DNA from 2 places in the Micromonospora polyrhachis genome. Region 1 is predicted to be linked to the other one. Evidence: riboswitches for the same ligand, from Rfam matches in the RefSeq annotation. Region 1 holds a riboswitch; the other holds the start of a gene.
What was found. A riboswitch is a leader RNA that binds a small molecule or an ion and turns the genes downstream of it on or off. The one in region 1 is predicted to bind thiamine pyrophosphate.
Positions count from the first base shown of each region.

Region 1 (14,298 bases):
GGTGGCAGCGGCTCAACACCGGACCGACTCAGGTGCCGTGGCAACGGATCAACGCCGGACCGGCTCAGGCGCCGCGCCGGATCCGACCCGCGTACCGCTCCTCCAGCGCGTTGTTGTGCGCGTCGCCGGCCGGGATGTTGGCCGACAGGTAGACCGGTGGGGTCTCACCCGCCTCGACCAGCTGAGCGACCACCTCGACCACGATCTGCTGGGCGAGCAGGGCGGCGGTGATCGACGACACCGCACCCACCGCACCGCCCCCGGGCAGCGGCAGGGTCGCATCCCCGTACGGGGCACCGTTGTCCAGCACCACGTCGGCGATCTCGCTGAGCTTCCGGCCGGACGGGTGGCGAGAGTCCACCCGGGACGAGTGGTCCCGAGAGGTGATCGCGATCAGCTTGTGGCCGCGCTCCTTCACCAGCAGGGCGAACTCCACGATCGAGCCGTTGACCCCGGAGTTGGAGGCCACCACGAAGATATCCTGCGGTGCCACCGGCGCGAGTTCGTAGAGTCGCTTGACGGCCGCCGGGTCCCGTTCCAGCGTGGGGCCGAGGGTGCTCGCCGGCTCGCCACCGTAGAGCACCACGTCCCGCAGCGCGATCCGGTTGGTCGGGACCAGTCCCCCGGCCCGGCCGGCGATCTCCATCGCCAGCGCCTCCGAGTGTCCGGTGCCGAAGGCGTGGATCACGCCGTCGGCGCGCAACGTCTCGGTGATCAGGTCAGCGGCTTGGCGTACCGCGTCCCGCTGCTCCGTCGAGACCCGGGCGATCGTCTCGGTGACGACCGAAAGGTAGCCCTCGGCGCTGAGTGTCATGCGTCCTCCGACCTCTGTTCGTGCTGCTGTCTTCGTTCCCGACCCGGCGAGGATTCGTATCCCGACCCGGCGAGGATTCGTTTTCCCACCCCGCGAGGACAGGATGCCGAACTACCGTCACACACGAGCACCAACTAGATCAACGCGTCGCACCCGACCCGGTCGTCGCCGCACCGCGGAAAGTCAGGCACGTGCCCCGAGTCGGCCGGCTGCGGACAACCGTCGGAGCACCGCGTCGTGCGGAACGGCATGACTGGTCCGGCCCCCCACACCCGTGGTGGTGACGGCGGTAAAGAGCGAGTTGAGCAGTGCCTCCTCGACCGCGTCCAGCACGGCGGCGAAGACCGGGTCGATCTCGCTGTCCGGGATCACCGGCCGATCAGGGCCCGCCGTACTGAACGCGACCGCATAGTCACCGCTTCCGTTGCTGTACGACGCCCCGACCCGGGCCATCGCGAAGACCGCCCGCCGGGCGAGCCGGCCAAGCTGCCGGGCGTCCAGGGGAACGTCGGTGGCCACCACGATCATGCACGAGTTGCCGGGTGGTTCGGTCCGGTCGACGGCCGGGATCAGCTCGTCGACTGGCTGCGGTACACCGAGGACGGTCAGCACCCCGCCGAAATTGGCCTGGACCAGGACACCGACGGTCGCCGATCCGTCGGCCAGCCGTACCGTCCTGGACGAGGTGCCGATGCCGGCCTTGAAGCCCAGGGCGGTAGTGCCGGTGCCGGCCCCGACGCAGCCCTCCGCCGGAGGCCCGTCGGATGCCCCGGCGATGGCGGTGAGCACGTGCTCCGCGCTGATCGGGCGACGGCGGATGTCCGAGAGGTGCCCGTCGTTCGTCTCGCCCACCAGCGGGTTGAACGACACGCCGTCCGGCCGGCGCTCCATCAGATGACCCAGCAGCGCGTCAGCCGCCCGGAACACCGACAGCGTGGCGGTCAGGACGATCGGTGACTCCAGTACGCCGAGTTCGTCCACCTGGGTCGAACCGACGAGTTTCCCGTAACCGTTGCCGGTGTACACGGCGGCCGGCAGGGTCCACCGTCCGGGACCGAGTTGGCTCGGCACGACGGCGGTGACCCCGGTGTGCAGGTCGGCACCGTCGTCGAGGGTGGTGTGCCCGACCAGGACCCCGGGCACGTCGGTGATCGCGTTGTGCTCTCCGGTGGGTATTGGCCCGACGACGATCCCGAGGTCACGGGCGCGGCGGCTGAGCTGATCCATGGGTCTCCTGTCGGGCATCGGTCTCGGTCAGCGGTGGCTCCTCGGCGGAGGACGGTCATGTGCTCCCAGTGGGCCATCCGGCTACCGTCGACCGTACGGAGCGGTCAACCGTCCCCAGGGACCGGTGTTGTTGAATTCCGGGGCGACCCGCCGGACCTTCCCCGACGCGTCGCCGACCTCTACTCGTACGGGTTCTTTGGCGGGGTGACCTGCCGCCAGGACTCGACCGTCAGGTACGGGATGGTCTCGTCGTTGACCGGGTCGGTGCCAGTCTGGTCGGTGTAACGGCCGACCACCTCCACCCAGGTGTCCGGGGCCAGCCCGGTCGGTGGATCGCCGGCCATTCCGAGCTTGATCGGACGGCCGTCGGCGGCGCAGCAGGAGAGGATCATGCGCGCCAGGATCGGCTCACCGTTCGGCCCGGTGGCGAGGAAGCCGGTGAGTTTCACTCGCCGGTCGCCGATCGACACGCCCTTGTCGAACAGCGCCCGGGACGCGTAGTCGAGCAGGCTGACCTGCACCGGGTCGCCCTCCGGCAGCGGCGGATAGTCGGAGGACACCTGCTGGCTGGACAGGGCGGTGCCAGCCTGTCCGGCCGCGAACGAGCCGAGCGCCGGTGGGGCGATCAGCAGCAGACCGAGCACCGGCAGGATCAGCAGCCAGCCGATCCGGGGTTCGTGGTGCCCCGTACCGCCGTGGTCGTGCCCGTGGTCGTCGGTGCCGGCGGGATCGGCTGGGGCGGCGGGATCGGCTGCGCCGGCTGGGGCGGCGGGATCGGCTGCGCCGGCTGGGGCGGCGGGATCGGCTGCGCCGGCTGGGCCGGCTGGGCCGGTGCTGGCGGATCGGGCCGGTCCGCGCAGGTCGTGAACCAGGGTCATCACCGCGGCGACCACCAGCAGGATCCCGGCGGCGATCAGGAAGGGCCGCAACCCCTCCTTGACGTACCGCAGGTACATGTCGGTGAGGCTGGCCTTGACCACCGCCCCACCGAGCAGCAGCAGCACGACCGCCTGCGCCTGCTTGTTCATGGCCGGACCACCGCTCTGTTCATGACAGGACCACCGCTCCCACCCCGACCGAGACTCCGACCGCGACGACGAAGGTTGTCGGCGCGAACCGGAAGGCGAACCGGCGACCGAAGACCCCGGCCTGCATGGAAATCAGCTTGAGGTCGACCATCGGGCCGACGACCAGGAACGTCAGTCGGGCGGTCAGCGAGAACTGTGACAGCGAGGCAGCCACGAAGGCGTCGGCCTCCGAACAGATCGACAACAACACCGCCAGCACGGCGAGCGCCAGCACCGAAAGCACCGGCTGGTCGGCGAGGCTCTGCAACCACCGTTCCGGCACCAGCACGTTGATGCTGGCGGCGGCCATCGCGCCGAGGACGAGGAAACCACCCGCGTGTACGACGTCGTGCCGGACCGCCGCCCAGAACGCGCGTCCCTTCGACTGGTCGTCCAGGTCGGGCCGGTACGGCAGCTTGATCCACTCGGTACGCCCGAGGCGTAGCCAGAGCCAGCCCATGACCATGGCGACGACCAGGCTCGCCCCGGCCCGGGCGGCGACCAGCTCGGGGTTGTTGGGGAAGGCGACGGCGGTGGCGGCCAGCACGATCGGGTTGATCGCCGGGGCGGCGAGCAGGAACGCCAGGGCGGCGGCCGGGGTGACGCCGCGCCGGATGAGTGACCCGGCGATCGGCACCGACCCGCACTCGCATCCGGGCAGCACCACGCCCGCGCAGCTCGCCACCGGTACGGCCAGCGCCGGATGACGAGGCAACGCCTTGGCCCAGAATGACCGGGGTACGAAGACCGCGATCACGGCGGAGAGCACGACGCCGAAGACGAGGAACGGTACCGCCTGCACCATCACCGAGACGAAGACCGTGGTCCAGGTCTGTAGTCGCGGGTCGGCGATGGCGTTGCCCAACGGTTCTCGGAAGAGAACCAACAGGATCATCAGTACGGCCAGTACCTCGACCGAGTGGTCCCGCCCAGCACCGGGACGCCGACGTCGGTGTGGTGCAGCCGGCTCGATGGTTGGCCTGGCCGGCGCGGTCGTCGACGGGGCCACGTCGATCGTCCAGTCGATCTCATCGCCCGTCGGGGCGCGACCGACGGGAGCGCGGTCGGGGGCCGTCACGGCAGTCAGTCCCTTCCGCCCGGTGTGGTGGCGCGGGCCATCGCTCGATGCTCAGGCGGGCAGCTCACCCTAACCCGAACCCGGGTGGGCACCACCACACCCGGCAGTCGGGCACTGTGCCCGGGTGCAGGTTGGTGCTAGCGTCTGCGACACAACTTCACCTCCGACAGGGGAGCGCACAGCGCTGAGAGTGCGGGCAACCGCAGACCCTCGAACCTGATCTGGGTAATGCCAGCGCAGGGAGCTCGGTCACACCTCCAGCCGCGCCGTAGTCCGTAGTTCCGGGCTCGGCGTGCGTCTTCTCCTGGTTCATGCAACGGGACTGGGAGCCAACAACATGACACAACCCGACAACCACCGATGGCGTACGGTCGATGTCGTCGTCGCCTCGGTCATCGCCGTCGCGTTCGGCGTGGTCTTCTGGGCCTGGGGCTACGTCTGGAGCGCCACCGACGCGGCCTTCGCCTTCTTCCCACCCGCCCAGTCCCTGCTCTACGGCATCTGGTTGGTGCCGGCGGTGCTGGGTGGGCTGATCATCCGTAAGCCCGGTGCGGCGCTCTACACCGAGACCGTGGCCGCGATCGTCTCCGCCCTGCTCGGCACCCAGTGGAGCGGCACGGTCATCCCACAGGGCCTGGTCCAGGGCATCGGTGCGGAACTGGCCTTCGCCGCGCTGCGTTACCGCTCGTTCAAGCTGCCGACGGCGGTGTTCGCGGGTGCCATGACCGGTCTGAGCGCGTCGCTGTTCGACTTCTTCGTGTGGAACGTCAAGACCGCGCTCTGGTCGTACCGGATCCCGTACGCGGTGGCGACGATCATCAGCGCAGCGGTGGTGGCCGGGGTCGGGGGCTGGCTGCTGACCCGGGCGCTGGCCCGGACCGGGGTGCTGGACCGGTTCCCCGCCGGCCGCGAGCGCACCGCCATCTAGCCCACCCATCCTCGTTGATCATGAAGTTATCACCCGGAAGACGGCGATATTCCGTCAATAATTTCATGATCAACGGGGCGGAAGGAGCGGGAAGAGCATGAGCGCGGTCGAGTTGCGCGGGTTCGGCTGGCGGCACGCCGGGCGAAAGGCCTGGGCGGTACGCGACGTCGACCTGCGCATCGAACACGGCGAGCGGGTGCTGCTGCTGGGCCCGTCGGGCGCCGGCAAGAGCACCCTGCTCGCCGCGCTCGCCGGCTTGCTCGCCGAGGACTCCGGAGAGCAGGCCGGCACGGTCAAGGTCGACGGACTGGACCCGCGCAAGGCCCGGGAACGGGTCGGCATCGTCTTCCAGGACCCGGCCACCCAACTCGTCATGGCCCGCTCCGGTGACGACGTCGCCTTCGGGCTGGAGAACCGGGGCGTACCGGCCGAGGAGATCTGGCCCCGGGTGGATGAGGCGCTGCGTCGGGTCGGCTTTCCCTACTTGCGGGACCGGCCCACCGCCGCACTCTCCGGCGGGGAACAACAGCGGCTCGCCCTCGCCGGGACCCTCGCCCTGCGGCCGAGCCTGCTGCTGCTCGACGAGCCCACCGCCAACCTCGACCCGGTCGGCGCGGATCTGGTCCGGGCGACCATCGCCCGGGCGGTGGACCGGGACACCACGCTGATCCTGGTCGAACACCGGGTCGCCGAGGCACTGCCGCTGGTCGACCGGGTGGTGGTGTTGGAACCGGGCGGCGGGGTACGCGCCGACGGCTCCCCCGAGGAGGTCTTCGCCCGGCACGGCACCGCGCTGGCCGAGGCGGGGGTCTGGATCCCCGGCCGGCCGACGCCGTCCCGTCGGACCACCGGCACGACCGCTGGCGACCCCTTACTCACCGCTGAACGGCTCGGCCTGCCACCCCGGCTGGCCGCAACCGATCTGACCGTACGCGCCAGCGAGGCGCTCGCCGTACTGGGACCCAACGGCGTGGGCAAGTCCACCCTGGCCCTGCTGCTGGGCGGCCTGCTCAAGCCGGGCACCGGCCGGGTGGTGGCTACCCCGGAACTGGCCGGGCGGGCAGACAGCCTGGCCGAGCGCACGGGTCGAAAAGGTCGGCTGTCCGGTCGGGAGGAGGGCGCGCCGCACCGCTGGCGGGCACCCGTACTGGCCCGCCGGATCGGGTCGGTGTTCCAGGACCCGGAGCACCAGTTCGTCACCAGCACCGTCTTCGACGAGTTGGCGCTCGGTCCCCGCCGGATCGGGCAACCTCCCGAAGCCATCAGGTCCACCGTGGACGACCTGCTGGTCCGGCTCCGGCTGGACCGGCTCGCCGGGGCCAACCCGTACACCCTGTCCGGGGGTGAGGCCCGGCGGCTGAGCGTGGCGACCGCCCTGGCCACCGCTCCCCGCCTGCTCGTCCTGGACGAGCCCACCTTCGGTCAGGACCGACGCACCTGGATCGAGCTGGTGGACCTGCTCGCCGAGCTACGCGACGCCGGGCACGGCTTGGTCACCGTCACCCACGACGCCGACTTCGTCGCCGCGCTGGCCGACCGGACCGTGACACTGGACCGAGCTGCCCCGACGCTGGACCAGACCGTGACCCTGGACCGAGCTGCCCCGACGCTGGACCAGACCGTGACCCTGGACGGGGCCATCCCGGACCCATCGGCCACCGGGGGCGCATCGTGAATCCCGTTTCCCCGATCGCGGTGACCGACGCCGTGCTGGCCCGGCGCAACCCGGTCGCCAAGCTCGCCGCCGCGCTGCTCTTCTCGTTCACCCTGATCGCCACGGTCGACCCGGTCGCTCCGGCGGTGGCCATCGCGATCGAACTGGCGGTGCTGCCGCTGTTCGGCATCCGCTACGGCGTACTGGCCCGACGGGCCTGGCCGGTACTGGCCAGTGCCCTGGGCATCGTGCTGACCATGGTGCTCTTCGCGGCCGAGCGCACTGGCCCGGTCCTGGTCACCGCCGGGCCGATCGTGGTCACCACCGGTGTGCTGGCCACCGCCCTGGGGCTGGCCCTGCGCATGATCGCGGTGGCCCTCCCCGGTGTACTGGTCTTCACCACCACTGATCCGACCGACCTGGCCGACGCGCTGATCCAGAATGCCAAGGCACCGGCCCGCTTCGCGATCGGCGCCTTGGCGGCGTTCCGGCTGGTGCCGCTGCTGGCGGCGGAGTGGCAGATGATCAGTATGGCCCGTCGGGCCCGAGGCGTGGATGCCGGTCGTAACCCGCTGGCGAAGCTACGGCTGTTCGTCTCGACCGCGTTCGCCCTGCTGGTCGGCGCGATCCGGCGCGGCACCCGGCTGGCCACCGCGATGGACGCGCGCGGCTTCGACGCCGGTACGCCCCGAACCACCGCCCGCCGGCAACACTTCACCGTTGCCGACACGGCGCTGATCGTCGGGGCGGCGGTCCTGGCCGGGGCAGCGCTCGCCGTCAGCATCCTGCTGGGCACGTTCCGCCCGCTGGTCGGTTGACGCTCAGCACACCGGTCGGTTGACGCTCAGCACGCCGGTCAGTCGAAGATCGCAACCCGGGTACGGCGATGCCGAGGCGTCTCGATCTCGTCGACCACGGCGACCACCGACGTCGTACGAACCGACCGACGCCGCATGTCACCGCCGACATCTCCCCGGCCGATCACCTGCCCTGACCGGTGACACTGGTCGCGGTGACGGTGCCGGCCGTACTCGGCCCTTCCACAGTGACCGGGTCACCGGCCTTGAGTTCCTTCAGGGTGCCGTCCCGGGCGATCCGGATCGTGGTGTCCGTGCCGGTCCGGACCGTGAGCACGGTCCCGTCGGCGGTCTGCACGTAGATGGTCGTGCCGTCCACCAGCTTGACCGTGCCGGTGGTGGTGGACGGGGTCGTGCCGGAGGCTGCCCCCGTCGGCCGGGTGCCGGCACCGGGCTGGCCGGCACCGGCTGCGCCACTGGGTTGACCGGCGCCACCCGGGAAGCCGCCCTGCCCCGTGCCACCACGTTGTCCGGGGCCGGCAGCGGTCCGACCGGCCGGGGCAGCCGGCTCGCCGTACGACTTCTGCACCTGTACGCCGATCATGAAGCCGGCCAGTAACAGCACCACCGCCCCCAGGCAGAGCGTCCACCGGTTCCACCAGCGCCGGCCGGCCGCAGCGGCGATCTGCGCGGCCAACCCGTCCCCGTCCGGGTCCCCCTGCACCTCGGCGGCCCGGCGGTCCGGCTCAACTGTTTCCGTCATGTCGTTCCCCGGGATCATTCGTAACGTAGGGCGTCGATCGGCCGAAGTCGGGCAGCCCGGCTGGCCGGAACGCTGCCGAAGAAGAGCCCGATCGCGACGGAGACGCCCAGTGCCAACACGATCGAACTCGGGACGATGACCGGCGTGACGCCGACGATGGTGAACTGACTGCCGATCAGGGCAGCCGCCACGCCCAGCCCGCCCCCGACCAGGCTCAACATGGTCGCCTCGGCCAGGAACTGGGTGAGGATCACCCGACGCGGCGCGCCCAGTGCCTTGCGAATGCCGATCTCCCGGGTCCGTTCGGTCACCGTGACCAGCATGATGTTGGTGATCCCGATGCCGCCGACCAGCAGACTGATACCGGCCACCGCACCGAGCAGCACGGTGAAGGTCTGGGCGGTCTCGGTCTGGGTCTCCAACAGTTGGGCCGCGTTCTGGATCCGGTACGGCGACGAACTCGACCCGCTTCCCGAGCCGCCCCGGCCAGCCGATCCAGCTCCCGATCCGACCCGGCTTCCCGTACCGGTCGTGGCGACCTTGAGCCGCTGGTCGAGGATCGTCGCGACCTGCGCCTCGGCAGCGGAGACCTTGGCCGAGCTGGCCGCCTCGACGATGACCGAGCTGACCGCGCCGTACCCGGTCAGGGTCTGCTGCACGGCGGTCAGCGGCGCGACGACCACGTCGTTGGCGTCCTGGAACCCGGACGAGGAACTCTTCTCCCGCAGTACGCCGACCACGGTGAAGAGCGCGCCACCGGCGGTCAACTCCTTGCCGATCGGGTCGGTGTCGGGGAACAGTTCCTCGGCGACGGTCTGCCCGATCACCACCACCCGCCGTCCCCGGTCGACGTCGGCCGCGCTGAAGGTCGCCCCTCGGCCGACGGGCGTGTTCGTCGCCACGAAGTACGTCGGGTAGCTGCCCAGGAACTGCTGGACCGAATGGTCGGCTCCCTGGTACGTGAGGGTCGTCGACGCGGTAACCACCGGGGACACCGATTTCACGTCCGGGGCCAGCACCGGGTCCTTCAGGGCGTTGGCGATCTCGACGGTGATCGCCGTGCTGCTGCTACCGCCCCGGGATGTGCTCTGCACGGTGATGGTGTTGCTGCCCAGTGCGGCGATCCGGTCGGTGATCTGCTTGGCCGAGCCGTTGCCCACCGCGACGAGCAGGATCACCGCCCCGACTCCGATCAGGACCCCGAGCATCGTCAACGCCGAGCGCAGCTTGTTGGCGGTCACTCCCCGGACGGCGAACCGCAGGATCTCGAAGAAGCTCACGAGATCCGCTCCAGCCGCATCGTCGGCTGCTCGGCCGAGCGGACCGTGTGCCGCCCGGCCCGGTCCTGGCGTACGTCGGAGGAGATCTGCCCGTCGAAGAGCTTGATCAGCCGCTTCGCCCGCTCCCCCACCTCCGTCTCATGGGTGATCAACACGATGGTCCGACCGGCCGCGTTCAGGTCGTCGAAGATGGCCAACACGTCCGCGGTGGACCGGCTGTCCAGGTTTCCGGTGGGCTCGTCGGCCAGCACCAGTGCCGGCTCGGTCACCAGGGCCCGGGCCACCGCCACCCGCTGCTGCTGGCCACCGGAGAGCTGATTGGGCTCGTGGTCGGCCCGGTCGGCCAGGCCGACCAGGTCCAACGCGGCCAGTGCCCGCCGACGCCGCTCGGCACCCTTCACCCCGGCGTACGCCAGCGGCAGCTCGACGTTGGCCACCGCGCTGCTACGGGCGATCAGGTTGAACGACTGGAAGACGAACCCGATCCGCCGGTTTCGGACCAGGGCCAACTGCCGGTCGTTGAGCTGGCTGACGTCCAGCCCGTCCAGGAGGTATTGTCCGCTGCTCGGCACGTCCAGACAGCCGAGGATGTGCATCAGCGTGGACTTGCCGGAGCCCGACGATCCCATGATCGCTACGTAGTCACCACGTTCGACGACAGCGGAGACGCCGCGCAGCGCGTGCACCGCGGCCTCGCCCTCGCCGTACACCTTGGTGAGCCGGCGGACGTCGAGCACCGGACGCCCGGCGGCGAGCCGGTCGATTGCCGGACTGTCGGCAACGGGCCGGTCGAGCACCGGACGGTCGGCGGCGAGTTGGTCGGCCCGCGGACCGAACGGGGAGGTCATCGCCCACCTCGCGAACCGCCACCGGGCTGGCCGCCACCGGGGAAGCCACCACCTGCGGGAAGGCCGCCGCCGGGCTGGCTGCCGCTGCCACCGCTGGTGCTGGTCGAGGAGGATTTAAGAACCACCTGCTCACCGGCCTGAAGACCCGACTTGATCTCCACCGCCTGGTCGCCGATCAGGCCGACCTGGACCGACCGGGTCTCCTGCTGGCCGTTCGTCAGCACGGTGACGGTGTGCCGGTTACCGGTCGTGGTGAGTGCCGCCGAGTTGACGTAGACGACGTTCTCCACCCGGCCGACGGTCACCGACACCTGGACCGTCTGGCCGGCCCGGACACCGTCGGGCAGGGTGTCCAGGCGGAGCACCACGCCATAGGTGACGACGCTGTTCACGGTGGTGGCGTTGGGATCGATCGAGACCACCTTGGCGGTGGCGGTCACGCCGGTAAGCGCGTTCCAGCTCACCGTCGCCGCCTGGTCGGCCTTCAGCTTGGTGGCGTCGGCTTCGGCGACCGACGCGGAGATCTCCAGCTTCGTCAGGTCGGCCAGTTCGATGAACCCGCCCGAGGATCCGCTCCCCTGGCTACCACCCGACGAGCCACCGGAGGATCCGCTCCCCTGGCTACCACCGCCGCTCGACGATCCACCCGAGGTACCGGATCCACCGCCGGAGGAGCCTCCGATGCTGCCATTGACCGCGACCACCGTGCCGGTCATGGGGGCCGTCAACACGGTTCTGGCCACCGCGTCCTCGGCCTCGGTGACCGCCAGCCTGGCGCTGGTCACCTGGGCTTCGGCGGTGCTGGTGTCCCCACCGGCGGCCTCCGCCCGGCTGAGCGCCGCCCGGGCCGCGACCAGGTCCGCCTTGGCCGCTTCGAGCCGGCGGTTCGTCACCGTGGGATCCACCTTGGCCAGCACCGCGCCCTTGCTGACCAGATCGCCCACCTTGACCCGGATCTCGGTGACCGTGCCGGAGGTGACGAAGGCCGCGCTGGCGGTCGAGGCACTCCGTACCGACCCGGAGGCGGAGACGCTGGCCGTCACCGTCCCCTGCGCCACCGCGATGGTCCGGGCCGCACCGCTGTCCCCTGCGGAACTCGACTCAGGTCGAACGAATGAGAAATAGGCCCACAACCCACCGCCGACGATCGCCAAACCAAGTACGACGTTGACAACCACCAATGGGCGGCGCGCTGAGAACAGACGTCGCACCGGCATGTACGCCAGCCTGCCCCGTCCGGCTCGGAGCAGACCCGGGGTTACCTCGGAGCCGGCTGGGAACCACAGGACCCGTCGTCGACCCGGTCGTCCTCGGCCGGCGTGCCGCCGTGCGGCCTCCCCGTCGGCGGGAAGTCGGGCTGACGCCCGGTCGGCAGCAGGACCCGGAACACCGAACCACGGCCCTCGCCGGTGACGAGTTCGACCCGTCCACCATGGCTCTGCACAATCGCCGCCACGATGGAGAGACCGAGCCCGGAGCCGACGCCAGGGCTACGGGTACGACTCGGGTCGACCCGGTAGAGCCGCTCGAAGATCCGGGCAGCGTGCTCGGCCGGAATACCTGGACCGTCGTCCTCGACCTCCAGCACCGCCAGGTCGCCGGCACGCTCCGCCCATCCGGACTCACTACCGGCTGCCCATTCGGGCTGGGCACCGGCGACCGCAGCCGGTTTCGTCCGCGCTGCGGTCGCCGGCAACCGACCCACCCGTACCGTGATGCGAGTCCCCTCCGGCGTATGCCGCAGTGCGTTGGCGACCAGGTTCGTCGCCACCTGGCGAAGCCGGTGCTCGTCCCCGAGCACGGTGACCGGCTCGAAACCGCCATCGTCGGGGCCGAAGGCCGCCAGCTTGACCGGCCGGTCCGGCACCCGGGCGTACGCGTCCCGGATCGTGTCCGCGGCAATCGCCAGCAGGTCGACCGGGCGATGTCTCATCGGGCGTTGCAGGTCGAGCCGGGCCAGCACCAGCAGGTCCTCGACGAGTTCGCCCATCCGGGCCGCCTCGCCCTCGATCCGTCCCATCGTCTCGTCCAGCAGCGGGCCGGGTGGCGCACCGCCCCGGCGGTAGAGCTCGGCGAACCCCCGGATCGAGGTGAGCGGCGTACGCAACTCGTGCGAGGCATCCGCGACGAACTGCCGTAGTCGCTGCTCAGAGGCGGTACGCGCGACCATCTCGGCACCGATCCGGTCGAGCATCGTGTTCAGCGCGATGCCGAGCCGGCCAGGCTCGGTGTGGGGATCGGTCTCCTCGACCCGGCGGGACAGGTCCCCCGCGGTGATCTCCGCGGAGATCGTCTCCATCCGGGTGAGCGGACGCAGTCCGATCCGCACCATCGACGCCGAGGTGAGGCCGAGCACCAGCACCACCAGCAGCAGCACCGCCGCGTCGATCAGCAACAAGCCGTCCGAGGTGGCGTCGACGTCGCGCAGGGAGTGCGCCAACGCGACCAACCCGCCGCCGTCGGTACGTTCCACGAGCACCCGCCAGTTACTGTCCCCGTCCTGGGCGGCGACCGTGAACGGGTGTCGCTCGTCGGCTCGCTGGCTCAGCTCGGCGAATCCGGCCAGACTCGGCGGGGAGAGTTCGTCGGGCCAGGTCGTTTGGGACAGCACGGTGCCGTCCGGGCGCAGGAGCAGTACCGCCTGCCCCGGACCCCCACCCGGTGGGCGGCTGGTCCGCGGGACGATCGGCCCGAAGTCCGGGGGCGGGCTACCGGTGTACGGCCGGATCGCCCGCAGCAGCTGCTCGTCGACCCGTTCGACGAGATACGAACGCAGCAGTACCAAGCCCGCCACGTTTGCCGCGATCAACGCAACCGAGGCCAGTGCGACGATCACGACCACCAGCCGGGAACGCAGGGTCCAGTGCCCCCAGCGGCGGGGCACCGGCATCGGGACGCGCCACCGCCTGGTCACTCGTCGGCCGTTCGCGGCAACCGCAGGGCGTAGCCGAATCCGCGTACGGTGTGGATCAGCGGTGGGTCCCAGCGGTCGATCTTCTTGCGCAGGTAGTAGACGTACGACTCGACGATCCGTCCGTCGCCACCGAAGTCGTAACTCCACACCCGGTCCAGGATCTGCGCCTTGCTGACCACCCGGCCGGCGTTGACGAGGAGGTAGCGCAACAGGTTGAACTCGGTGGGCGACAGGTCGACCAGCCGTCCGCCCCGACGTACCTCGTGCGCGTCCTCGTCCAGTTCCAGGTCGGCGTAGCTGAGCACCGCGCTGGCCGGCTCGACCCGGCTGCGCCGAAGGATGGCGCGAATCCGCAGCACCACCTCCTCCAGGCTGAACGGCTTGGTGACGTAGTCGTCGGCCCCGACGGTCAGCCCGGAGATCCGGTCCTCCACCGCGTCCCGGGCGGTGAGGAAGAGCACCGGTACGGACTGCCGGGCCGGCTCGGCGCGTAGTCGTCGGGCCACCTCGAACCCGTCGAGATCGGGCATCATGACGTCGAGCACCACGAGGTCCGGCTCGAACTCGGCGGCAGCGGCAAGGGCCGCGTACCCGCCGGATGCGACCCGCACATCGAAGTCGATCAGTCGTAGTGTCGCCGACAGCAGCGCGCAGATGTTGGGCTCGTCGTCCACCACCAGTACCCTGGTCGCCCGTCGGGTCGACTCGCCCGCCTGTTGCCACATCCGCCTGCCCCCTCGCCCGTGCCCTCCGCGCACATCCCTATCGGAACCGGCTGGGAGCCAGCTAGGAATCCCATGTGATTCAGCTTGGCATCACCAACTGGCGACGATCTGGTCGCCTTCGCTGAGGCCGAAGGTGACTTCGAGGTACTGGTCGCCCCGCTGACCGACGGTGACCTGCCGCTGCTCGTCACCACCGGGGGTAC
Region 1 covers NZ_JACHJW010000001.1:4,903,550-4,917,847, reverse strand. Annotated here, with positions in the region: gene FHR38_RS21645 (sugar isomerase domain-containing protein) at 65-814, opposite strand; gene FHR38_RS21640 (P1 family peptidase) at 998-2,041, opposite strand; gene FHR38_RS21635 (TIGR03943 family putative permease subunit) at 2,221-3,069, opposite strand; gene FHR38_RS21630 (permease) at 3,089-4,186, opposite strand; TPP riboswitch at 4,345-4,447, shown strand; gene FHR38_RS21625 (ECF transporter S component) at 4,524-5,114, shown strand; gene FHR38_RS21620 (ABC transporter ATP-binding protein) at 5,212-6,789, shown strand; gene FHR38_RS21615 (energy-coupling factor transporter transmembrane component T family protein) at 6,786-7,586, shown strand; gene FHR38_RS21610 (hypothetical protein) at 7,750-8,328, opposite strand; gene FHR38_RS21605 (ABC transporter permease) at 8,343-9,608, opposite strand; gene FHR38_RS21600 (ABC transporter ATP-binding protein) at 9,605-10,456, opposite strand; gene FHR38_RS21595 (efflux RND transporter periplasmic adaptor subunit) at 10,453-11,673, opposite strand; gene FHR38_RS21590 (sensor histidine kinase) at 11,715-13,346, opposite strand; gene FHR38_RS21585 (response regulator transcription factor) at 13,367-14,095, opposite strand; gene FHR38_RS21580 (efflux RND transporter periplasmic adaptor subunit) at 14,186-14,298, opposite strand, start outside.

Region 2 (14,298 bases), 2.6 Mb from region 1:
CGTACCGGGGGCCACCCGAGGCGATCTCCCGCGCCGCATCCGCCATCTCGGTCGGGGTCGTCACCGGTCGGCCCACGATCGCGGCGGCCTCCGCGCTGTTGGGCGTGGTCACCAGCGCGTACGGCAGCAGGCGCTCCGCCGCACCGACCACACCGAGCCGGTGCCCGCTGGTCGACACCAGCACCGGGTCGACCACCAGGTTGGGCAGCAAGCCGGCCCGGGCCCGGGCCGCCACCACGGACGCGATCTCCGGAGTGCCGAGCATGCCGGTCTTGACCGCCCGCAGCGAGAAGTCCGCCAGGACCGCATCGAGCTGTGCGGTCACCACGTCGGGCAGGACCGGGTAGGCGCCGAAGACCCCGAGTGTGTTCTGCGCGGTGGTGGCGGTGACCACCGACGTGCCGTACGCCCCGAGCGCGGCACAGACCTTCAGGTCGGCCTGGATCCCGGCACCCGCCCCGGAATCCGATCCGGCGATGGTGAGCACCACCGGGGGCGTCACCGGTCCACACCCGACCGGGTAGCACCGACGACCGGCTCCGCGACCGCGTCGAGCAGGGCGCGGACCACACCGGTCGGATCGTCGGCCCGCATCACCGCGCCCATCACCGCCACCCCAGCCGCACCCGCCGCCCGGCACGCCACCACCTGATCCGGTGAGGCCACCCCACCGAGCGCGAAGACCGGCACCCGGGTGTGCCGAACCAGTCGGGCCAGCCCGGCCGGAAACAGCGGCGGGCCGTACCCGGGTTTGGATCGGCTCGGAAAGACCGGCGACAGCGTCACGTAGTCCTCGATGGTGAGGCGATCCAGTTCGGCCAGGTCGTGGCAGGACCGGCCGACCAGCCGGGGCTTCGCACCGGCTCCCGGGCTCACCGTTGACAGCTCCATTGCCGGCGGCTCCACCCGGCCGGTGGCCGGCAGGTGTACGGCGCCTCCGCCCAGGGGATCCGGACCGGCGACGATCAGCTGGCCAGCCACCGGGTCGAGGATCGTCCGCAGTTGGTCGGCAAGTCGCGCCCGCTCGACGTGCGGTAGCTCTCGCTCTCGCAGCACCACCCACCGGGCACCACCTGCCACCGCCGCGCGGACCACCTCCGTCAGCGGTCGGCTCGCCTGCCTGCGGTCGGTGAACAGCAGCACCTCCGCTGGCGCGGCGTCGCCCTCGATCCTCGACGCACCATGCCGTCGGTTCACAGCTCCGGCCGCCCCTCGTCCGAAGTGGACGCCAAGGCGTGGAATCGTCGGGGAATCCGGCCCGCCCCGGCCGCCAACCGACCCGCCTCGACCGCAAGCCGCATCGCCGCCGCCATCCGGGCCGGGTCGGCGGCCCGGGTGACCGCACTGGCCAGCAGCACCCCGTCACAGCCCAACTCCATCGCCAACGCGGCGTCGGAGGCGGTCCCGATCCCCGCGTCGAGGATCACCGGCACCTCGATGCTCTGCCGGATCAGCCGGATGTGGTGCGGGTTGGTGATTCCCAGCCCGGAGCCGATCGGGGCCCCGGCCGGCATCACGGCGGCGCAGCCCAGGTCCGCCAGCCGGCGCGCGAGCACCGGATCGTCCGAGGTGTACGGCAGAACCGTGAAACCCTCGTCCACCAGCTGCTCGGCGGCACGCAGCAACTCCGTTCCGTCGGGCAGCAGCGTGCGCTCGTCCCCGATCACCTCCAGCTTCACCCAGGAGGTGTCGAACGCCTCCCTGGCCAGCCGGGCGACCTTGACCGCCTCGGTCGCGGTGTAACAGCCGGCCGTGTTGGGCAGCACCCGTACCCCGCACCGGTCCAGCAGTTCCCACAGCCCCCCGCGCATGGTGGCAGCGGTGTCGACCCGGCGCAGCGCCACGGTCACCAGTTCGGTGCCGGCGGCGCTGATCGCCGCCGCCAGCGCGGAGAGGCTGGCCGCCCCGCCGGTACCGAGGATGAGCCGGGAGCCGAACGTCTCCCCGCCAAGCCGAAAACCGTCGCTCTCCCCGGTCAGCGTCGCCCTCGGCACGTCCACCCCGCCCACCGGCACCCTCGTCATGTCCACCCCGGCCGCCGTCGCCCTCGGCACGTCCACTCCGATCAGCCGCCCTGGGCCGCGGTCAGCACCTCGACCCGGTCACCAGCACGCAGCACCGTGTCCGTCCAGCCGGCCCGGGGCACCACCTCCCCGTTCACCGCGACCGCCACCCCCCGGGGCAGTGCCGTGACCGCCACCCCCGGGGGCAGTGCGACTACCGTCGCCATCACCTCGGCCACGGTCGCGTCGACGGAAACCATCCGCCGCTCCCCGTTCACGATCAGTTCCATCACGTCCCCATCCCTGGTCAGCCCAGCACCCGCTCAGCGCTCAGGCGACGGTCATGAACCGCTCCGGCAGGAACGACCCCAGCACCGGGGCCGGTACGCCGGTCGCCAACAGTTCGGCGATGAGTACGGCGGTCACCGGAGCGAGTAGGATGCCGTGCCGGTAGTGCCCGGTCGCCACCACCACGGTCGGCCGGCCCGGCAGCGGCCCGAGGATCGGGGCGTTGTCCGGCGTACCGGGGCGCCACCCGACGCGCGCCTCCACCAGCTCGTACTCGACAAGCTCCGGCACCAGGTCGGCCGCCGCCCGGAGCAGGTCCAGCACCGCCCCGGCCGTGACCGTCGGGTCGGTTCGTTCCTCGACCGTCGCACCGACCACCACCTCGCCGTCAGCACGCGGCACGAGGTATACCGACCGGCTGTCGGCGTACCCCCGGATGACATGCCGGAAGCCCGGTGGGCCGCCGCCGGGCGCACGCAGTCGGAGGATCTGCCCCTTCACCGGCCGGACCGGCAGGCCGGTCAGCGACGCGGTGCCGCAGCCGGCCGCCACCACCACGACCGGTTCGGGAATCGCGGACAGGTCGGTGACGGTGGTCGGGACGAACGACACCCCGGCCTTGGCGGCGGCGACCCGGAGTGCGGCGACCAGGCGGCGCGGATCGACCTGATGGTCGTCGGGCGCGTGCGCCCCGCCGCGTACGCCGGGGGCGAGCAGCGGCTCGCGGTCGCGCAACTGCGCCGGGCGCAACGGTGTGATCGGCAAGCCGAGGCCCTGCTGGTACGACCAGAGCCGCCGCGCCTCGGCCAGGTCGTCCGGCGTGAGCCCGACGACCAGGGTGCCCTCGGTGCGGTAGCCGATATCCAGTTCGGACAGTTCGACGAGTTCGGCGGCGAATCCGGGCCATCGGGCGGCCGACTCGGTCATCAGCCGGGTCGACTCCTCCTCACCGAAGTACGCCTCGGCGACCGGGGCGAGCATGCCGGCGGCCACCCCCGACGAGCCCGACCCGGGCTCCGGGTCGTACACCGTCACCCGCATCCCGCGCGTCGCGCACCGCCATGCGGTGGCCAACCCGATCGGCCCACCCCCCACCACCGCCACGTCGGCACGGAAGAGGCCCTCGTTGTCGGTTGCTGTGGTAGAAGGGGCCGGTCCTAACACGAGAGTGCCCCGAGCAGCGTGGCGACGACACGTGCCGGATCAGCGGCGGAAGAGATCGCCCCCACCACCGCGATCCCGTACGCGCCAGCGGCCAACAGAGCGGGTACCCGATCGACGGTCACACCCCCGATCGCGACGACCGGTACGTCCACCGCGTCGACCACCGCCCGGATGCCAATCGGGCCGATCGGCGGTGGCAGACCGTTTTTCGTCGTGGTGGCGTGACACGGACCGACACCCAGATAGCTGGCTCCGGCTGTCACCGCCCTGGCAGCCGTTCCCGGGTCCCGGGCGGTGGCACCGAGTACGGCGGACGGCCCGAGCACCCGCCGGGCAGCGGCCACCGGCAGGTCGTCGGCACCGACGTGTCCGCCCGCCGCGCCGACCGCCAGCGCGACGTGCAACCGGTCGTTGACCAGCCAGGTCGCCCCGACCTCGGTGCACAGTTCGGCGGTCCGGACCGCCAGGTCGTACGCCTCCCGGTCGCTGGCGGTGTCCTCGACCCGGACCTGCACCACGAGGTCCGGACCGGCCACGGAGAGCGCGGCTCGGACGACGGTGAGCGGATCACGCCCGGGTCGGGTGTCGGTGACGAGATGCAGTCGTCCCAGGGACAGCACGGCAACACTCCTCCCTGCGCCGGCATTACCCGGATCAGGTTCGACGGTCGGGGGCTGTCAGCCCCCCTCTCAGCCCGGTCCACCGGGCTCCCGTGGGTTACTTCCTCGCCGAGGCTACGACGTCGGGGACATCAAGTAAAGAGAGGTGACGGGGCGCACTCGCGCCAGAAGGCAACCAGGCACGTCGATCGACAACGATGCGACGTGCCTGGTCGTCCAGCTGTCACCTACCGGAGAAGGGCGTTCAGATCGGCCAGGTCCTCGGCGGACGGCAGCCAGGTGCCGGCGGCGGCGTTGGCGCGTACCTGGTCGGGAGTGGTGGCTCCGGCGATCACCGAGGTGACCGCCGGCTGGGCGGCCAGCCCGCCGATCGCGACCTGGAGCATGGTGAGCCCGCGCTCGACGGTGTACTTCTCGATCGCCTCGATGGTGTCCCACGGCGCGGCGGCCAGACGCTCGGCGTAGCGTCCACCACCGGCCAGCCGGCTCCCCGTCGGCGGCTGCTCGTTGCGCTTGTACTTGCCGGTGAGCAGCCCGTTGGCCAGCGGGAAGAACGGCAGCAGCCCCAGGCCGAAGTGCTCGCAGGCCGGTACGACCTCCTGCTCCGCGTCCCGCTGGAGCAGGTTGTAGAGGTTCTGTGCGCTGACGAACGGGGTCAGGCCCTTGGCCCGGGCGACCCAGGCGGCGTCCGCGATCTGCCACCCGGTGAAGTTGGAGTTGCCGAGGTAGCGCACCTTGCCGGCCCGGACGAGATCGTCCAGCGCGGCCAGGGTCTCCTCGATCGGGGTGCCCGGGTCCGGCTCGTGCATCTGGTAGAGGTCGATGTAGTCGGTGCCCAGCCGACGCAGCGACGCCTCCACGGCCCGCGCGACGTAGCGCCGGGCACCCCGGGCACCGTGGTCCGGCCCGTTCATCCCGGACATGTCCATACCGAACTTCGTCGCCACCACCACGTCGTCCCGCCGGCCCCGCAGGGCCGCACCGAGCTGCTCCTCCGAGCCGCCGTGCGGTTCGCCGTAGATGTCGGCGGTGTCGAAGAAGTTGATCCCCGCGTCCAGGGCGGCGTCGACCACCGCCCGGGTGCCGTCGACGTCGAGCTTGCGGCCGAAGTTGTTGCAGCCGATCCCCACCACGGACACCACGAGTCCGGAGTTACCGAGCCGGCGATAGGTCATCTCAGTCACGCGATCAACCCTATGCCCGGGACCATCCCCGCGACCCGGCGACGGCTCGGTTGGCCAGCGCGATCGCGGTGATCAGTGCCGCTGTCCCCTGTTCAGCAAGGGGGCTTCCCTACACCCCCCACACCGGCTCGGGGGTTTCCACCACCTCGCCGTCCCCCTGGAAGAGTACGAAGCGGTCGAACGACCGGGTGAACCAGCGGTCGTGGGTGACGGCGATGACCGTGCCCTCGAAGGCCCGCAGCCCCTCCTCAAGGGATTCCGCCGACGCCAGGTCCAGGTTGTCGGTGGGCTCGTCGAGCAACAGCAGGGTCGCCCCGGAAAGCTCCAACAACAGTACGAGGAAGCGCGCCTGCTGCCCACCGGAGAGCGACCCGAACCGCTGGTCACCCTGTCCGGCCAGCTCGTACCGGCTCAGCGCGGCCATGGCGGCGTGCCGGTCCATGCCGGCCCGGTGCTCGTCCCCGCGCCAGAGCACGTCGACCAGCGTACGGTCCATCAACTCCGGCCGGTCGTGGGTCTGCGAGAAGTGCCCGGGGCGGACCCGGGCCCCCAGCCGGGCCACCCCGTCGTGCCGCACCGGCGTCAGGTCCAGACCCCCGGCGAGCGGCACGACAGCCGGATCCGGATCGGTGCCGCCCCGAGCCAGCAGCCGCAGGAAGTGCGACTTGCCCGTCCCGTTCGCCCCGAGCACCGCCACCCGGTCGCCGTACCAGAGTTCCAGGTCGAACGGGAAGGTCAGACCGTCCAGCTCCAGCTGTTCGCACATCACCGCGCGCTTGCCGGTACGTCCGCCGCTCAGCCGCATCCGGATGTCCTGGTCCTTCGGTGGCAGCGGCGGCGGCCCCGCCTCCTCGAACTTGCGCAGCCGGGTCTGTGCGGCCTGATACCGCGAAGCCATCCCATCGTTGTAGGCGGCCTTCTGCTTGTACATCAGCATCAGCTCACGCAGCTTCTGGTGTTCCTCGTCCCACCGTTTGCGCTGCTCCTCAAGGCGGCCGTGCCGGGCCACCCGCGCCTCGTGCCAGGTGGCGAAACTGCCCGGATGCACCCAGGCGCTACCGCCCTCCACCGCCACCACGCGGTCGGAGGTCTGGGCCAGTAGTTCCCGATCGTGCGAGACGTAGAGCACCGACTTCGAGGACTCGCGCAGCCGGCCCTCCAGCCACCGCTTACCGGGTACGTCGAGGAAGTTGTCCGGCTCGTCGAGCAGCAGCACCTCGTCCGTGCCGCGCAGCAGCAACTCCAGCGCGAACCGCTTCTGCTGCCCGCCGGAGAGGGTACGTACCGGCCGGCGCCGGGTCTGTTCCCAGGGCAGGCCGAGCACGATCGTCGACACCGTGTCGAAGAGCACCTCGGCGTCGTACCCGCCGGCCTCGCCCCAGGCGGCCAGCGCGTCCGCGTACGTCATCTGCGCCTTGCCGGCGGCGGTGCTGTACTTGCCGCGTACCTCGGCGGCGTGCATCGTCGCCTCGGCGGCGACCAGCCGCTCCCCGGCGGCTCGTAACGCCGGGGCGGCGAGGGAGAGCGCCAGCTCCGCCAGTTCGGTCTCGTCGCCGATCATGCCGATGAACTGCCGCATCACCCCCAGGCCACCGCTGCGGGCGATGGCACCGACCTTGGTCGGCAGGTCACCGGCGACCATCCGGAGCAGGGTGGTCTTACCGGCACCGTTCGGCCCGACCAGGGCGACCTTGGCCCCCTCGCCCACTCGGAACGACACGTCGGCGAAGAGTTCCCGGCCGTCCGGCAGCGTGTACCCGAGCCCGGCGACGTCTATGTAACCCACGTCGGCATCCTGCCCGACCCCGACGGGTCGCGGCATCCGAGTTTCCGGCCCACTGCCATGGCAGCGCTCAGTGGGTGACCCGGAACACCCGGTAGCCCTTCTGGCTGGCGTGCCGCTCCACTCTCCAGCCCTGCTCGATCAGCCACTGTTGGAGTGAGTCGCCACCGAGGTGGCGGGCCACCACGAGCCAGGCGACCCCGTCCGGAGCCAGCCTCGGTAGCCAGCGCAGCAGCATCGTGTGCAACTCCGCCTTGCCGACCCGGATCGGCGGGTTGGACCAGAGCTGCGCGAACATGACATCGCCCGGGACGTCGTCCGGCGCGGACACCCGGACCCGGTCGGCCACGTCGACCCGGGTCGCGTTCTCGGCGGCGAGTTCCCGGGCCCGTTCGTTGACGTCGACCGCCCAGACGGTCGCCGCCGGTGCCGAGGTCGCGAGCACGCAGGTGATCGGCCCGTAGCCGCAGCCCAGGTCGAGCAGCGGGCCGGCGGTCTCCGGTCCGGGCAGATCGGCCTTACGCAGCAGTACGGCGGTGCCGGGGTCGAGCCGATCGGCGGAGAAGACCCCGCCGGCGGTGGTCAACTGGTAGTCCCGACCGGCGACGGAGAACTCGATGTCGCGGCGGTGCGGGGAGGTACCGGGCTGGACGCTGAAGTAGTGTTCGCCGCTCACGTCAGGCATTGTCGCCTACCGGCATAGTGTCCCCGAGCCGACGGTCGGATCCCCAGGGCCGCCGGGCCGGTCGGTCGCCCCCCGGTCGGATCCCCAGGGCCACCGGGCCACCGGGCCACCGGGCCGGTCGGGCCGGTCGGTCGGGCCGGTCGGTCGGGCCGGTCACTGCCGGGCTCCGACCCGCAACCGGCGGGTCTGCTCCGCCCGGCGGGCGTACTCGGCCGGTTCGTCGGGGTAGCCGACCGCCACCAGGGTCAGCCCGTGCGGCGGGGCCACGGTCACCTCACTGGACCGGTCCCGCCGGCTGAGCAGGCTCGCCGGCCACTGCACCGCTCGGCGTCCGTCGCCGGCCACCAGCATCGCGCCGACCAGGCTGCGCACCATCGACTGGCAGAACGCGTCGGCCTGCACCGTGGCCACCAGGATGCCGTCCGGGTCACGTCGCCAGTCCAGTCGGGTGATCTCCCGCAGGGTGGTGGCGTGTTCCTTGCGCCGACAGTACGCCGCGAAGTCGTGCTCGCCGACCAGACCGGCGGCGGCATCGTTGAGCGCCGCCAGGTCCAGCGACCGGGGCCAGGCCAGGATCTCGTGTCGACGTAGCGGCTCCGCCCCGTGCGGAGCATCGGTGACCCGGTACTCGTAGCGGCGGAAGGTGGCCGAGAAGCGCGCGTCGAACTCGGCTGGCACCTCGGTCACGGCCCGAACCCGTACGTCCCCGGGGAGCAGGCCGGCAAGTCGGCGCAGCAGGGTCCCCTGTAGCGCCTGCCATGCGATGGTGAGCAGATCGACGTGACAGACCTGGCCGGTGGCATGCACCCCGGCATCCGTACGACCGGCCACGGTCAGCCCGGTCACCGCAGGTGGGCCCGCCATCGGCTCCGCCACCGTCACGTCAGCGACGGTTCCCGCCTCGGTCAGGTCCACTGGTGCCCGGCGGGTCGGTCCCGCGCCGCCGAAGATGCGGTCCAGCGCCTCGGTCAGCACCCCGGCGACGGTACGCCGCCCCGGCTGGGCCGCCCAACCGGAGAAGGCGGTGCCGTCATAGGCGACGTCCAGCCGTACCCGGGTGTGTGTCTCCACTCGATCCCCCCAGATAGCGTCCGGGCCTGACACCCCGGGAAGGGTGTCAGGCCCGGATCTGCCCGTTGTCGCTCAGGACTTGGTCTCGCCTGCCTCGTCGCTGTCCTCGCGGGCAGCCGGCGTGTCGCCCGACACCGACTCCGGCGCGTCGGCGTCCTGGTCGGCGTCGGCCGACTGCGGCGCGGTGCTCTCGTCCGACGGAGCGAGCGCCTCGACCTTGTCCTGCTGCGCCGTCTTGCGGGCAGCGGTCTTCTTGTTGGCGGCCGGAGCTGCGACGACCAACTCCTCGACCAGCTCGATGATCGCCATCGGGGCAGCGTCACCCTTACGCGGACCGATCTTCACGATCCGGGTGTAGCCACCCGCACGGTTGGCGTACCGGGGCGCGATCTGGTCGAACAGGGCGTAGACCACGTCCTTGTCCCGTACGACGGACAGCACCCGCCGCCGAGCGGCCAGGTCACCACGCTTGGCCTTGGTGATGAGCTGCTCCGCGAGGGGCCGCAGCCGCTTGGCCTTGGTCTCGGTGGTCCGGATCTTGCCGTGCTGGAACAGCGAGGTGGCCAGGTTGGCCAGCATCAGCCGCTCGTGCGCGGGGCTGCCGCCGAGGCGGGGGCCCTTGGTGGGCGTGGGCATGCTTGGTGCTCCTCAGTAGTGGCAGCGGATCTAGAGCTGCTCGGTCTCGCGGTAGTCGTCGGTGTCGTAGTCAGCCTCGCCGAAGGCGTCCACGACCTGTGCCGGGTCGAAGTTCGGAGCCGAGTCCTTCAGCCCCAGACCCATCCCAGCCAGCTTCATCTTGACCTCGTCGATCGACTTCTGACCGAAATTCCGGATGTCGAGGAGGTCGGCCTCGGTACGCCCGATGAGCTCACCAACGGTGTTGATGCCCTCGCGCTTGAGGCAGTTGTAGGAGCGGACGGTGAGGTCCAGCTCCTCGATCGGCAGGGCCAGATCGGCAGCCAGCTGGGCGTCCTGCGGGGACGGGCCGATGTCGATGCCCTCAGCGGTCTCGTCCAGTTCCCGGGCTAGGCCGAAGAGCTCGACGAGGGTGGAGCCGGCCGAGGCCAGCGCGGTACGCGGCCCGATCGACGGCTTGGTCTCGACGTCGATGATCAGCCGGTCGAAGTCGGTACGCTGCTCGACCCGGGTCGCCTCGACGCGGTAGGTCACCTTCAGCACCGGCGAGTAGATCGAGTCGATCGGGATCCGGCCGATCTCGGCACCGGCCTGCTTGTTCTGCGCGGCGGTGACGTAGCCGCGACCCCGCTCGACGGTCAGCTCCATGTCGAGCCGGCCCTTGCCGTTGAGCGTGGCGAGCTTCAGGTCGGGGTTGTGCACCGAGACACCGGCCGGCGGCTGGATGTCACCGGCGGTCACGTCACCGGGGCCCTGCTTGCGCAGGTACATGCTGACCGGCTCGTCGTGGTCGGAGCTGACGCACAGCTCCTTGACGTTCATGACGAGTTCGACCACGTCTTCCTTGACGCCGGGGATGGTGGTGAACTCGTGCAGGACACCGTCGATCTTGATCGACGTCACGGCCGCGCCCGGGATGGACGACAGCAGCGTACGCCGCAGCGAGTTGCCCAGGGTGTAGCCGAAGCCCGGCTCGAGTGGCTCGATGGTGAACCGGGAACGGGTCTCGCTGATCGACTCCTCGGAGAGGGTCGGCCGCTGGGTGATGAGCATTTCTTCTCTTCTCTTCCGGGGACGCCCGCTATATGACGCCCGCCTGATGTGGTGCTGGGCCGGTCAGCCCATCGGGGCCCCGCTCGGGGTCGCCAGCGGCGACCCCGAGCGAGTTCCGATCACTTCGAGTAGAGCTCGACGATCAGCTGCTCCTGGACCTGCGTGTCGATGACCTGCCGGGCCGGGAGCGAGTGCACCAGGATCTTCATCTGGCTGGGGATCGCCTCCAGCCACGCCGGCACCGTCTTCGAACCGGCCTCGGCCTGCGCCACGATGAACGGCGTCAGCTCCTTGGACTTGGCCCGGACCTCGACGATGTCGTGCTCCTTGACCCGGTACGACGGAATGTCGACCTTCTTGCCGTTGACCATGAAGTGGCCGTGCTTGACAACCTGGCGGGCCATGTCCCGGGACTTGGCGTAGCCAGCCCGGTAGACCACGTTGTCCAGCCGCGACTCGAGGATCTGCAGGAGAGCCTCACCGGTCTTACCCGGCTTGGCCACGGCCTCCTCGTAGTAACCGCGGAACTGCTTCTCCAGCACGCCGTAGACGCGGCGGGCCTTCTGCTTCTCACGAAGCTGGAGCAGGTACTCGGTCTCCTTGGTGCGGCCCCGGCCGTGCTGCCCGGGCGGGAACGGCCGGGACTCGAACGGGCACTTCGGGCCATCGCACTTGCTGCCCTTGAGGAACAGCTTCATCTTCTCCCGCCGGCAACGGCGGCAGTCAGCACCGGTGTAACGAGCCATCTCTCTCTACCTCTCAGACCCGGCGACGCTTCGGCGGACGGCACCCGTTGTGCGGCTGCGGGGTGACGTCGGCGATCTGGCCGACCTCAAGCCCAGCGGCCTGCAGCGAACGGATGGCGGTCTCCCGGCCGGAGCCGGGGCCCTTGACGAACACGTCTACCTTGCGCATGCCGTGATCCATCGCCCGACGCGCGGCGGCCTCGGCGGCCATCTGCGCGGCGAACGGCGTCGACTTGCGGGAGCCCTTGAACCCCACCTGACCAGCGGAGGCCCAGGAGATGACGGCACCGGTCGGGTCCGTGATGGACACGATGGTGTTGTTGAAGGTGCTCTTGATATGCGCCTGCCCGTGGGCGACGTTCTTGCGTTCCTTGCGCCGGACCTTCTTTACGGCGGCCCCGGCACGAGCCTTCGGTGGCATAAGTCTGTGCGCTCCTAGTTGACTTCCCGGTACCGGTTACGGCCCAGCCGCACTCGGCGGGCCTGGACCGGTGTTGCCGGTCACCTTTCCCAGTATCAGGTGGGAGTCCGGCCGACCTCGACGGACGCCGACCTGGATTCCGGTTAAGGGTTACTTCTTGCCGGGCTTCTTCTTGCCGGCGACGGTCCGCTTCGGGCCCTTGCGGGTCCGGGCGTTGGTCCGGGTCCGCTGGCCACGCACGGGCAGACCCCGGCGGTGCCGGATGCCCTCGTAGCAGCCGATCTCGACCTTGCGGCGGATGTCAGCGGCGACCTCGCGGCGCAGGTCGCCCTCTACCTTGTAGTTCGCCTCGATGTGATCGCGGAGCTGAACGAGCTCCTCGTCAGTGAGGTCCTTGGCGCGCTTGTCCGGGGAGATACCGGTCGCGGCGAGCGTTTCAACCGCCCGGGTCCGACCGACCCCGAAGATGTAGGTGAGCGCGATCTCCATCCGCTTGTCGCGGGGGAGGTCGACGCCAGCTAGACGTGCCATGTGCGGGCGTACTCCTCATGGTGTGTCGCGGAGGTCTGGACCCGACCCACCCCGATCCGACCGTCGCGGCTCGGTGTCGTTGACGCCGGGACCGGTGTGGTCGTTGCCCGATCGGGCCCCGGCCTCCGACCGGGGGTCAGCCACGAGTACGCGTACGCAATGCGCTTCGCTGCTCGTGGCTGGGACGAGCTTGTGTTGTTGTACGGACCTGCGCAGCCGGGGCCAATCAGCCCTGGCGCTGCTTGTGGCGCGGATCGGTGCAGATCACCATGATCCGGCCGTGCCGGCGAATCACCCGGCACTTGTTGCAGATCCTCTTGACGCTCGGCTTGACCTTCACGGTTGCCTTACTTCCCATCTACGCCCGGCAGCGTCAGCAGACGCGGCATCGGACCTCGAAGACGGACACGGGACGTCCCGGCCGCTGTCAGTAACTGATGAACGATTGACTGGACGCAACACCGCTTCCCGGGTGCGACCGGGAGGGTGCTCGTCCAAGCAGGTTCACTTGTAGCGGTAGACGATGCGCCCGCGGGTCAGGTCGTACGGCGAGAGTTCGACGACGACCCGGTCCTCGGGCAGGATGCGGATGTAGTGCTGCCGCATCTTGCCGCTGATGTGAGCCAGCACCTTGTGGCCGTTGGCGAGCTCAACCCGGAACATGGCGTTCGGGAGTGGCTCGATCACTCGGCCTTCGATCTCGATGGCTCCGTCTTTTTTCGGCATGTCCTCCGCTGTCCTGACGTCGGTTTATCCGGACGGCTCACAACGCCTTACTGGGTGGTTTCAACCCGTCCCAGGGGTTCAGCCTGGAAACAAGATCACTCACCCGAGCCAGCCGCGGCTCCGGCACCCGCCGAAGCGCGGGCGGGCATGCCAGAGTGGACGCTGTGCGCCGATCAGCCAGTGTACGCGCGGGCACGCATCGACGCCAAACCGAGGTGGGTCCCGGCGAGCCGATCGGACGAACGGGACTATATCAATCGTCCTGGCAACCGGCCGACCGGTCGGAATCGCCCAGCATTCGCTTGTCGATCTTCTCCTGTGCCTTCCGGGCCCGCTTCGCCGCCCACTGCTGCGGTGCCCCGTTGATCAAGCCCCCCACCGTGGAAACGACCAGCACCGCCCCCCACGGCCCAGCCACCCAGACAGGCCAGTAGTAGAGCGTTTCACCAGTGCTCAGGCTGCTGGCACCCCAGACTGCGGTGGTGATGGTCATCGCGCCGAAGTAGGTGCCCCAGGTCTCGACCAGCCAGCGCCGTGTCGCCCCCGGAAAGCGGACCTGCTCCTCGGGCACCACCACCGGTCGCTCCCCTGCGGGCAGCAGCTGTGCCCGCTGGGTGGGGACGGTCTCCGGCAGATCGACCAGCAGGGCGTTCAACTCGCCGTACGTCTTCGCGGCGTAGGCCCGCTGGAGGCGCTCGTCGTACTCGCTCAGATCCAGCCGACCCTCGTCCAACGCGTTTCGCAGTCGATCCGCTGCCGCTGTCCGGTCGGAGTCCGCCGCCCGCATCTCGTCCCGCCGGTCCATGGCTAGAAGCATGCCATCGCACGGATACGAGCGACATCCCCCGGTACCGGTCGACGCCGACCCCGTCAGGCGGGCTCGGATGCGGACGGCTGCCGGTCGGTCACCAGGTCGCCGAGGCGAGTTCGGCCGCCGTCAGGTGCGGTCAGCACCCATACCCCGTCGTCGAGCAGGGCCATCGTGTGCTCCACGTGCACCGCCATCGAACCGTCCCGGGTGACAACCGTCCAGCCGTCGGCCAGTTCGGCCGTCCGGGGCGAGCCCATGGTGATCATCGGCTCGATGGCCAGGGCCAGACCGGACACCAGGCGCGGCCCGCGTCCCGGCCGACCGTGGTTGAGCACGTGCGGATCCTGGTGCATCTCGGTGCCGATGCCGTGCCCGCCGTATCCGTCGACGATGCCGTACCGGCCGCCCTTACGGACCGCGCACTCGACCGCGTACGAGATGTCGGTCAACCGGCCCTTCCCGCTGGCCGCCCCCCGCGCCGCAGCGGCGATCCCGGCCCACATCGCGTCCTCGGCCACCTCGGACATCCGGAGCAACTCCGGCCGGACCTCGCCGACTCCGACCGTGATCGCCGCG
Region 2 covers NZ_JACHJW010000001.1:2,301,174-2,315,471, forward strand. Annotated here, with positions in the region: gene thiD (bifunctional hydroxymethylpyrimidine kinase/phosphomethylpyrimidine kinase) at 1-502, opposite strand, end outside; gene FHR38_RS09560 (thiamine phosphate synthase) at 499-1,197, opposite strand; gene FHR38_RS09565 (thiazole synthase) at 1,194-2,054, opposite strand; gene thiS (sulfur carrier protein ThiS) at 2,066-2,293, opposite strand; gene thiO (glycine oxidase ThiO) at 2,334-3,455, opposite strand; gene thiE (thiamine phosphate synthase) at 3,449-4,075, opposite strand; TPP riboswitch at 4,070-4,179, opposite strand; gene FHR38_RS09585 (aldo/keto reductase) at 4,303-5,250, opposite strand; gene FHR38_RS09590 (ABC-F family ATP-binding cassette domain-containing protein) at 5,369-7,045, opposite strand; gene FHR38_RS09595 (class I SAM-dependent methyltransferase) at 7,113-7,718, opposite strand; gene truA (tRNA pseudouridine(38-40) synthase TruA) at 7,881-8,798, opposite strand; gene rplQ (50S ribosomal protein L17) at 8,871-9,434, opposite strand; gene FHR38_RS09610 (DNA-directed RNA polymerase subunit alpha) at 9,465-10,487, opposite strand; gene rpsD (30S ribosomal protein S4) at 10,607-11,233, opposite strand; gene rpsK (30S ribosomal protein S11) at 11,247-11,654, opposite strand; gene rpsM (30S ribosomal protein S13) at 11,805-12,185, opposite strand; gene rpmJ (50S ribosomal protein L36) at 12,412-12,525, opposite strand; gene infA (translation initiation factor IF-1) at 12,690-12,911, opposite strand; gene FHR38_RS09640 (DUF1707 SHOCT-like domain-containing protein) at 13,165-13,716, opposite strand; gene map (type I methionyl aminopeptidase) at 13,782-14,298, opposite strand, start outside.
Region 2: it holds a riboswitch for thiamine pyrophosphate, as region 1 does, so the genes downstream of both, thiE (thiamine phosphate synthase) here and FHR38_RS21625 (ECF transporter S component) in region 1, are expected to answer to the same signal.